DNA from 3 places in the Modestobacter sp. I12A-02662 genome. Region 1 is predicted to be linked to each of the others. Evidence: riboswitches for the same ligand, from Rfam matches in the RefSeq annotation. Region 1 holds a riboswitch; each other region holds the start of a gene.
What was found. A riboswitch is a leader RNA that binds a small molecule or an ion and turns the genes downstream of it on or off. The one in region 1 is predicted to bind cyclic di-AMP.
Positions count from the first base shown of each region.

Region 1 (3,265 bases):
CGAGCCCCTTGCCGCCGGCCACGCGCGGGGTGACCAGCGAGGGGTCGTTGAGGTCGCTCTCGGCGATGAGCGTCAGGGGGCGGCCCTCGGCGACCGACAGGCGCTCCACCTCCACGGCCATCTCCTCCAGCACGTGGGTGGCGCGCTCGTCGACCAGGGCGTGCACCGCGTCCAGCCGCAGGCCGTCGACGTGCATGTCGCGCAACCACATCAGCGCGTTGTCGATGATGTAGCGGCGGACCTCGTCGGAGTCGGGGCCCGAGAGGTTCACCGAGTTGCCCCAGGTGTTGGCCCCGCCCTCGCTGAAGACCGGGAAGAACAGCGGCAGGTAGTTCCCGGACGGGCCGAGGTGGTTGTAGACGACGTCCTGGATCACGGCGAGGCCACGCTGGTGGCAGGCGTCGACGAACCGCTGGTAGGCGGCCGGGCCGCCGTAGGTCTCCTGGACGGCGTACCAGGCGACGCCGTCGTACCCCCAGTTGTGCGTGCCGTTGAACCCGTTGACCGGCAACAGCTCGACGAAGTCGACGCCGAGGTCGACCAGGTGGTCCAGCCGGTCGATCGCCGAGTCCAGCGTGCCCTCGGGCGTGAACGTGCCGATGTGCAGCTCGTAGACGACACCGCCGGCGAGCCGGCGGCCGGTCCAGGCGCGGTCCCGCCAGGTGTACGCCGCGGGGTCGAAGCGCCGGGACAGCCCGTGCACGCCGTCGGGCTGCCGCCGGGAGCGCGGGTCGGGGCGGGGGGTCTCGTCGTCGTCGAGCAGGAAGCCGTAGTCGGCCTCCGGGGACGCCGGGACCGTGGCACGCCAGGAGCCGGCGTCGTCCTGCCGCATGTCGTGCACCTCGCCGTCGACCTGCAGGCGGACCCGCTCGGGCACGGGCGCCCAGACGGAGAACTCGACGGGCTCGGACATGCGGGGGCCTCCAGAGGCGGGTCGGGCGGGCGGCGCGGGAGATCATGCCCGCGTCCCGGCGGGCCAACCCTCGGTGTGCCTGAGCCCACCGGACGGCGCTGCCCACGGGATGGCGCTGCCCCCCGGAGGCGGCCGGGGCTGATGCCCCGGCCGCCCTCGGCGCGTCAGACCGTGATGACCTGACCGACGAAGATCCGGTTCGGGTCGCTGATCGTGCTGCCGTTCTGGTTGTGCAGCTGGCGCCAGTTGACGCCATGGGCTGCGGCGATCTCCGCCAGGGTGTCGCCGGGCTGCACCGTGTAGGTGCTCCCGGACGACGAGGCGGCGGCCGGCGCCTGGGCCGCCGGTGCCGGTGCTGCCGGTGCGGGCGCCGCGGCCGCGGCCGTGGACCCGCCGGTCAGGTACCGGCCGCAGTGCGGCCAGGCGCCGATGCCCTGGCCGTCGAGGACGCGCTCGGCGATCTCGACCTGCTGGGCCGGGGTGGCCAGGTCGGCCCGCGACGCGTACTGCCCGCCGCCGTAGCCGAGCCACGTCGGAGAGCTGAACTGCAGCCCGCCGTAGTAGCCGTTCCCGGTGTTGATGTGCCAGTTGCCGCTGGACTCGCACTTCGCGACGCCGGTCCAGTCGTGCTCGGCGGCCTGCGCGGGTGAGACCCCCAGGGCGAGGGCGGTACCGAGCGCGGCGGTGCCGACGACGCCCGCGCGGAGCAGGCGGCGGCGGGCAGGGGTGTGCTGGACGTGCTGGGACATGCGGGATCCTCCGATCACCGCCGGCGAGGTGAGCTGTCGGGTTCGGGCGATCGGTGCCCGGCCGCGTGCCGCGGCTTCACCCCGAGGCGCACTCCTGGTTGCGGGCGCGCCGGATGTGGGTCCCCCACCCCCGTCCGGGAGGTTCGATGTCAGGCGGCCGGTGGACGGGGTTGGGCGGTCCGGCGCCTCGCAGCCCGGCCAGGGTGCCCGGATGCGCCGGGAACGCTAAGCGGAACCGGCGAGTCTCGCTGAGCGAGCCCGGCGCGTCCTGTCGGTGTGTCGGTGACAGGCCGAGCCGGTCGCTGCGCACAGCGACCGGCCCGGGACGACACGTGTCCGTGCTCCTCGTGCGGGGTCCCGCCCCCGGAGGTGCTTCAGGAGTCGCGGACGAGCAGGGCGACCGGCAACCTCGTGAGCAGTTCCGCCACTGGTGCGCCGGCCGCGTCGGAGACCACCCGCGCACCGGTGAACAGGTCCCGCCAGGCGCCGGTGGGCAGCTGCAATGCGGTGTCGCCCCAGCCCGTGCCGGCGACGCGCACCGGCAGTCGGGTCGCCACGGTGACCACGCCGCCGCGGTCGAAGGCCACGACGGAGTCCGCTGCCGCGCCGGCCACCTCGACCGGCGTGTAGGCAGTGAACGCTTCGGGGTGGTCACGGCGGTGCCGCAGGGTCCGGGAGACCACCAGCAGCTTGGCCGCACCGGTCTCGTCGACCGGGGGCACCCGGCCGCCGTCCAGCCGGGCGAGCAGCGAGCGGCGCTGCGCGTAGTCGACCGGACGGCGGTTGTCCGGGTCGACGAGCGAGAAGTCCCACAGCTCGGTGCCCTGGTAGACGTCCGGGACGCCGGGCATCGTGAGCTGCAGCAGCTTCTGGCTCAGCGAGTTGCTGTACCCGAACGGCGCGATGCGGGCGACGAAGGCGTTGATCGCGCCGTGCGTCGCCTCGTCGTCGAACGCGGCGTCGACCAGCCCGTGCAGCTGCTCCTCGAACTCCTGCACCGGGTTCGTCCAGGTGGTCGAGGTGCCCGCCTCGCGGGCGGCCTTCTCCACGTAGGCGTGCGCGCGCTCCCGGGACAGCGGCCAGGCGCCGACCAGGTTCTGCCACACCAGGTGCGCCAGGGAGCGGTCGGCCAGCGGGTGCCGGTCGAGCAGCCGGCGCACCAGCTCCGCCCACTCGGCAGGGACCTCGGCCAGCACCGCCAGCCGGGCCCGGACGTCCTCGCTGCGCTTCGTGTCGTGCGTGGACAGCGTCGTCATCGAGGCCGGACGCCGCTCGGCCCGCCGCTGCTGCGCCTCGTGGAACCCGGCGACCGTCGTCCCGAACCGGGCCGGGTCCCCGCCCACCTCGTTGAGCGCGACGAACCGGGCCCACCGGTAGTAGGCGCTGTCCTCAACGCCCTTGGCCATGACCGGGCCGGAGGTCTGCTCGAACCGGGTGGCCAGCTCGGTGCCGGCCTGGCCCAGCAGCGGGTGCAGGGCGTCGACCGCGGCGGTGAGGTCCGGCCGGCGCTGCTTGACCGCGTGGACCGTCTCGTCGAGGTGCTCCCGCCCGTCGGGCAGGTAGCTGCGGTACACCGGGAAGCTGGCCAGCAGCTCGGCCAGCC
Region 1 covers NZ_JABGDE010000008.1:173,180-176,444, forward strand. Annotated here, with positions in the region: gene treZ (malto-oligosyltrehalose trehalohydrolase) at 1-913, opposite strand, end outside; gene HL189_RS13645 (transglycosylase family protein) at 1,078-1,662, opposite strand; cyclic di-AMP (ydaO/yuaA leader) riboswitch at 1,666-1,821, opposite strand; gene treY (malto-oligosyltrehalose synthase) at 2,037-3,265, opposite strand, start outside.

Region 2 (3,265 bases), on a different contig from region 1:
TCATCGACGCGCCGCTGGTCCGGGCGTGCCCCTTGGCGAGCAGGTAGCCGCAGATCCCCGCGTAGTCGGTCAGCGCGGAGGAGTCGATCCCGTCGACGGTGATCGCGCCCTTCATGTCGCGGAACTGGCGGACGTAGTACTGGACGTCGCCCACGCTCGTCCAGCCGAGCAGCGGATCGCTCACCGTCTGCACCGCCTGCTGGTACTCCACGACCCGCTGCCCCTGGTGGGCGTGCCAGGCCCGGTCGCCGTGCACGAACGGTGCGATCACCGACCGCCGGGCCTGCTTGAGCTGGAGGAACAGCACGTCGTCGGGGCTGCTGCCCTCGCACAGCGCGACCCACGCGCGCAGCCCCACGGAGCCGACGCCGACCACCTTGTGCGCGATGTCGACGAGGCGGTAGCCACCCACCAGCCGCGCCCAGTGCGGGGGCAGCGTGGTCAGGTAGCCGTCCAGCGCCGCGGCCAGCCGGTCGGCCTCGGCCGGCTCCGGCCGGGTGATCAGCGGCGGCTCGTTCACGATGCGGCGCAGCCCGTCGGCCTGCTGCTCGGTGATCCGGGGGAGCGCCCGGTCGCCGGTGCGCTTGCGGGCCCGCCGGGACGACGCCTCGATCTCGGCCCGCAGCGCGGTGCGGGGGCCGGTGCTCAGCATCCGGTCGACGTCCAGCCGGTCGTAGGAGCGGGCGAGCAGCGGCTGCTCGGCCAGCGCCGCGATCTGCAGCTGGTACTCCTCGACGCAGCGTTCCACCGCCTCGCCGCACGCGGACTCCGGGGACCCGTTCTGCCGTCCGGCCACCCAGACGCTCGTGGTGAGCCGCCGCAGGTCCCACTCCCACGCCCCCGGGTGGGCCTCGTCGAAGTCGTTCAGGTCGAACACCAGCTCGCGCTCCGGGGAGGCGTAGAACCCGAAGTTGCCCAGGTGGGCGTCGCCGCAGACGACCGGGGTGATCCCGGTGGCCGGCAGGTCGGCGAAGTCCGCGGCGTGCACGTTGGCCGCGCCGCGGAGGAAGGCGTACGGGGAGGCGATCATCCGCCCGATCCGCACCGGGACAAGCCAGTCCAGTCGCCCGTCGTGCGACTGGACCACCGTGGCGACCGCGTCGGCGCGGCCCGGGGGAGGGGTCCAGTCGCCGAGTGCCGTGCGCGGCACCCGCTCGCGCAACCGGCGGCCGAGCGCGTACCGCTCCGCGCGCGTCGGCGCGCTGCGCCGCAGGGACGAGTACGCCTGGTCGTCGTCGGCGGAGGCCACCACCGTGTGCGATCGCCGGTCCCGCTGCTGTCCGGTCACCTGCCGGAGCTTCGCAGCTCCCACGCCGATCCGGCCACCCGCCGGTGCCCCGGCCGCGGCGGCGGCCGGGGCACCGGCGAGGAGCGTCAGGCGACGCGGCGGGCCGAGGAGTAGGGCATGTAGTCCATGTTGATCACGTTGACCGGCTTGCCGGCGGTCGCCGCGTGGACCACCTGGTTGTTGCCGACGTAGATGGAGGCGTGCCCGCCCCCGTAGAAGAAGACCAGGTCACCGGGCTGCAGGGCACCGCGGGAAACCGGGGTGCCGGCGCTCCGCTGGCCGCTCGTCGTGCGCGGCAGGTTGATCCCGGCCGCCTTGTAGGCGAAGGAGGTCAGCCCCGAGCAGTCGAACGCGTCCGGGCCGGCGGCACCGTACCGGTAGGGCTTGCCGACCTGGGCGAGGGCGACGTTGACGGCGTTCTGGGCGGTCGCCGAGGACGCCGCCGCGGCGGTCGTGGTGGCGGCCTGCGCGTTGCTGGCCTCGGCCACGGCGGGGGCCAGGACGATGCCGGCGCCGGCCAGGGCGGCGAACGCGCCGCGCTGCAGTCGGCGGGCAGGACGAGCGGACGTGGACGTGCGAATGCGCGCCATGGGCGGCGGGTTCTCCTGTTCTCCACAGCCGCCTACCGAGTTAGCTGACGGGTTCGGGCGGGGAACTCGCCCGGCCGCCCTCGTCGTCGTGCGGACGAGGGCGCGCTTCACCCCAGTACTGCGGTGGGTCCCCGGTCCAGGTGGTCGCGTCGTGCGACGGCACCCGGTTCGGCGGCGTCCGGGGGAGGTGTCACCAGGGGTAGGCGACGTGGGGCCTCACTCGGACCGGGACGACGCTAGGTACGGGCCTGAAGCGCTGCAAACGACGGAATCCGTTCCACAGCGGCACCGAGAACAGGGGCTTGACAGCCGAGCCGGATCCGACTCGCCGCCGGTGACCTCCCCATACGGCCGACCGGACCTGCGCGCCCCGCTGTGGGACACCCGTCACTCGACACGACAGGGGCAACATCACAGGCGGCGTGTCCTGACGCAGCGTGCTCGGCAACGTGGCTTGTGATTCGTTGCGTCCTGCCACACTGCAGGCGCGCCCCTGACTCGCAGGCCGCCTCCGCCGTCCGAACGGTGGCGACGGAACGACCGGTCCTGGCCCGGACGCGGTCATGAGGAGGCTGGCGATGGAGTCGGGGAACGTCGTGTCTGGAGCCGAGCGGGTCGTCACGGATCTCCGGGCCCGCGGGCACTTCCTGTGCCTCGCGTACGCCGACGTGGTCCTCGCCTTGTGTTGCCAGGACGCGGCGGTGACGGAGTGGGTCGAGCGGTTCTGCGAGGGCTACTTCACGCCGTCCGCCGGGAGGGTGGAGGACGTCGGGATCTACGCCACGGCGGATCCCGCGCTGCTCGCCGTCCTGCGGTGCTCGACGTCGCACCGGCCCGCAGGGGGGAAGTACGGGTACGTGGAGACCCCGCTGACGGACTCGGTCACCCTGGTGCGCAAGAGCGCCGGGAAGTCCGAGGACGACGACGTGTACCTCCTGCTGTTCCGGGAACGGCGCCAGATCCTGCTCATCGCGCCCGACGACGTCGAGGTGCAGCGCGAGGAGGTCATGCAGGTCCTCCGCGCAGCCGGCAAGTGGCTGCTGATCGAGCGCGGCTGGATCCCCATGCACTCCGCGTGCGCGGCGAAGAACGGCCGAGCCGTCTGCGTCGCCGGGGAGAAGGCATCGGGCAAGACCAGCACGCTGCTCAACCTGCTGGCGCGGAACGGCTGCGACCTGGTCGCGCCCGACAAGTTCCTGCTGCGCGAGGACGCCCAGCGCCGCCTCGAGGTCTGCGGCGTGCCGGGCAAGATCGGCGTCCGCGTCGGCTCAGTCGTCGTGCAGCCCCGGCTGCTGGACTGGCTGGCCCGGGAGGAGGCGCCGTTCTTCCCGCACCTCAGCCCGCAGGAAGTGCAGCGCATCGCCGAGACCAACACCCCGGAGCAGCT
Region 2 covers NZ_JABGDE010000007.1:182,312-185,576, forward strand. Annotated here, with positions in the region: gene HL189_RS12205 (DUF2252 domain-containing protein) at 1-1,288, opposite strand, end outside; gene HL189_RS12210 (C40 family peptidase) at 1,375-1,878, opposite strand; cyclic di-AMP (ydaO/yuaA leader) riboswitch at 1,892-2,047, opposite strand; gene HL189_RS12215 (hypothetical protein) at 2,475-3,265, shown strand, end outside.
Region 2: linked by a shared signal. The riboswitch ahead of HL189_RS12210 (C40 family peptidase) and the one ahead of HL189_RS13645 (transglycosylase family protein) in region 1 are both predicted to bind cyclic di-AMP.

Region 3 (3,265 bases), on a different contig from region 1:
GACCGACCAGTCAGCGGACGCGGCACGGACGGCGGAGCGGGACGATGCGGTCCGCGAGCCGGGCGGCGAGCACGAGGTCTCGACCCGGGCGGTGATCGACGGGGGCGTGGTCGTGGGCCACGACGGGTCCGCCTGCGCGCAGGACGCCCTGCAGTGGGCGGCCCGGCTGGCCGAGCGTGCCTCCTGGCCCCTGCACGTGGTGCGCAGCTGGCGGATCGCCACCGCGCCTCAGCCGTCCAGCTGGGAGGTGGGCTACGTCCCGCCGATGACCGACTACGAGAAGGCGGTCCTGACCGACCTCGAAGCCGACGTGGTGGCGGCGCTCGGCGCCGAGCGGGCCCGCCAGGTCACGTGCCACGTCGTGCACGTCGCACCGGTGAAGGCGCTGATCCAGTCGGCGGAACACGCCGACCTGCTGGTGGTGGGCGCCCGCGGCCGGGGTGGCTTCGCCGGCCTGATGCTCGGGTCGACCAGCGACCAGATCACGCACCACGCGCCGTGCCCGGTGACCGTGGTGCGCAGCAAGCGCCGCCACTGACCCCGAGGACCCGGCCGGTCCGCGGTCCCGGTCGCGGTGTCCACTGACGGGGTGTCCGCTCCGCGCGCCGTCCCGCCGTCCTTCCTGCAGGGCCACACCCGGCTCGCCCGCCCGTCCCTGGTCCCCGAGGTGCAGCTGCACGTCGCCGACGACGTCGTGGCCCTCTGGGAGGCGATGGAGACCGAGGTCGGCGGCGCCGGGCAGGACCCGCCGTTCTGGGCCGCCGCCTGGCCGGGCGGCCAGGCCCTGGCGCGCTACGTGCTGGACCACCCGGAGGTCGTCGCCGGTCGGCGGGTCCTCGACCTGGGCGCCGGCAGCGGGCTGGTCGCCGTCGCCGCGCTGCGGGCCGGTGCGGCCGCGGTCGTCGCCAGCGACGTCGACCCGTACTCGCACACCGCCGTCGCCCTCAACGAGCAGGTCAACGGGGTGTCCGGGATCGAGGTGGTGGGCGACGTGCTGGACGGCGAGCCCCCCGCCGTCGACGTCGTGCTGGCCGGCGACGTCTGCTACGACCGGGAGATGACCGCCCGGGTGCTGCCCTTCCTCGGCCAGGCCTGGCTCCGCGGCGCGACCGTGCTGCTCGGCGACCCGGGCCGGGCCTACGTGCCGCGGGAGGGGTTGATCGCGGCGGCTGAGTACGACGTCCCGGACGCCGATGGGGAGCAGGTGCGCCGGACGACGGTCTGGCGACTGCCCTGAGCGCACCCGTCACACCCGCCCCAGGGGTGCTGCCACACCTCGGCGTCCTGCGCAACGAGTGGCAGATCACGACGAAATCGGGCCCCGGCGATTGTCACGGCCAGGTAACGGCCCGTACGTTGGCAGTATTCGGTCGGACGACAGATCCCCACCCGGGGGAGCCCGCACCGGATGCCGCCGAGTCGCTGCGCGCAGCGAGCCGGGGACCCACCGCAGCACTGGGGTGAATCCCGCCTCGGGCACACGTGTGCCTGGGACGGGTAGGGCGACTTCCAGCCCGAACCCGTCAGCTAACTCGGTAGGCGGCCACGGAAGATCCGGAGCCCCTCTCTTCATGTCCCACGGCACCAACGCGCACACCTCGATCGAGCAGGTTCCTGCCACCGACGTCCACGCGCTGGCCGAGGCGGACGCCACGGTCGGGACCGACTCCCCGCGCCGCAGCCGGCGCACCCCGGCCGGCTTCCGCCGTCCCGCCATCTACCTGGCGGCCGCCGCCGCGGGCGCGATCATGGTCAACGTGCTCGCCACGAGTGAGCCCGCGGCCCAGGCCACGGCCGAGCCGGTCAGCGTCGCCGCCACCCTCGGGCTGACCTCGCAGCAGAGCGTCGTCGCGGACGGCGTCGTCGGCGAGCGGCTCGGTGAGCTCGCCGCGCAGCGCAGCCAGCGGGAGGGCGAGCAGGCCGCGGCCGCCGCTGCCCAGGCTGCCGCCGACCAGGCCGCCGCTGAGGCGAAGGCCGCCGAGGAGGCCCGGCTCGCCGCCGAGGCCAAGGCCGCGGAGGAGGCCCGGCTCGCCGCCGAGGCCCAGGCCGCCGAGGAGGCTGCTGCCGCCCGGGCCGCCAAGGAGGAGTCCCCGGCGCCGCGGTCCGGCAGCGTCGCCGCATCGGGCTCGTACCAGGACTACGCGCTCGCCAAGGTCGGCGGTGACTCGTCGCAGTTCTCCTGCCTCGAGAACCTGTGGGGCAAGGAGAGCGGCTGGAACCCCAACGCGCAGAACCCCTCCAGCACCGCCTACGGCATCCCGCAGTTCCTGAACTCGACCTGGGCGAGCACCGGGATCGCCAAGACCTCAGACCCGTACCGCCAGATCGACGCCGGGCTGATCTACATCGAGTCGCGGTACGGCTCGCCGTGCAGCGCGTGGTCCCACTCCAAGGCCAAGAACTGGTACTGACCCCAGCAGCGGCCTGACCCGCCGACGAGGCCCCACCCCGACGGGGGTGGGGCCTCGTCCGCGTTCCGCGGCTCCCGTGCCCGCAGGATCGCCCGGTGGTCGAGCGGGCGACGGCGACACCCCGTCCCCCCCGCAGGGCCACGTGCCGCGCGTGGGAGGACCATCGGGGACACTCCACCTGTCCACCCACCCGAGCGAGGAGCACCGACCCGTGGCCAAGCACCGCGCACCCGAGGGTGCCGCGACGGACTTCGATGCAGCCACCAGTGCGCTCGCCGACGTGACCGGGAAGTACTCCGTCGACGTCGCGCACACCCGCATCGGCGTCCGCGCCCGGCACGCCATGGTGACCACCGTCCGTGGGTCCTTCACCGAGTTCGCCGGGACCGCCCACCTCAACGTGGCGGACCCCGCGGCCAGCAGCGTCGAGCTGCGCATCGCGACCGCCAGCGTCGACACCGGGGTCCCGGACCGCGACGCGCACCTGCGGTCCGCGGACTTCCTGGACGTGGAGCGCTTCCCGGAGATCGTCTTCCGGTCGACCGAGGTCGAGCAGGTCGACGCCGAGGTCTACCAGGTCACCGGCGATCTGACGATTAAGGGCGTGACCCGTCCGGTGTCGATCGACTTCACCCTCACCGGCTCCGCGCTGGACCCCTTCGGCAACCTGCGGGTCGGGTTCGAGGGCGCGCTGGCGATCAAGCGCAGCGAGTGGGACCTCACCTGGAACACGGTGCTGGACACCGGCGGTGTGCTGGTCAGCGACCGGGTCCAGGTGGAGTTCGACGTCTCGGCCATCAAGGTCTCCTGAGTCGGGGACGGGGGCGCGCCGGTCGCCTGAGTGACCGGCGGAC
Region 3 covers NZ_JABGDE010000013.1:133,193-136,457, reverse strand. Annotated here, with positions in the region: gene HL189_RS19020 (universal stress protein) at 1-538, shown strand, start outside; gene HL189_RS19015 (methyltransferase) at 590-1,237, shown strand; cyclic di-AMP (ydaO/yuaA leader) riboswitch at 1,403-1,557, shown strand; gene HL189_RS19010 (transglycosylase SLT domain-containing protein) at 1,572-2,411, shown strand; gene HL189_RS19005 (YceI family protein) at 2,623-3,222, shown strand.
Region 3: linked by a shared signal. The riboswitch ahead of HL189_RS19010 (transglycosylase SLT domain-containing protein) and the one ahead of HL189_RS13645 (transglycosylase family protein) in region 1 are both predicted to bind cyclic di-AMP.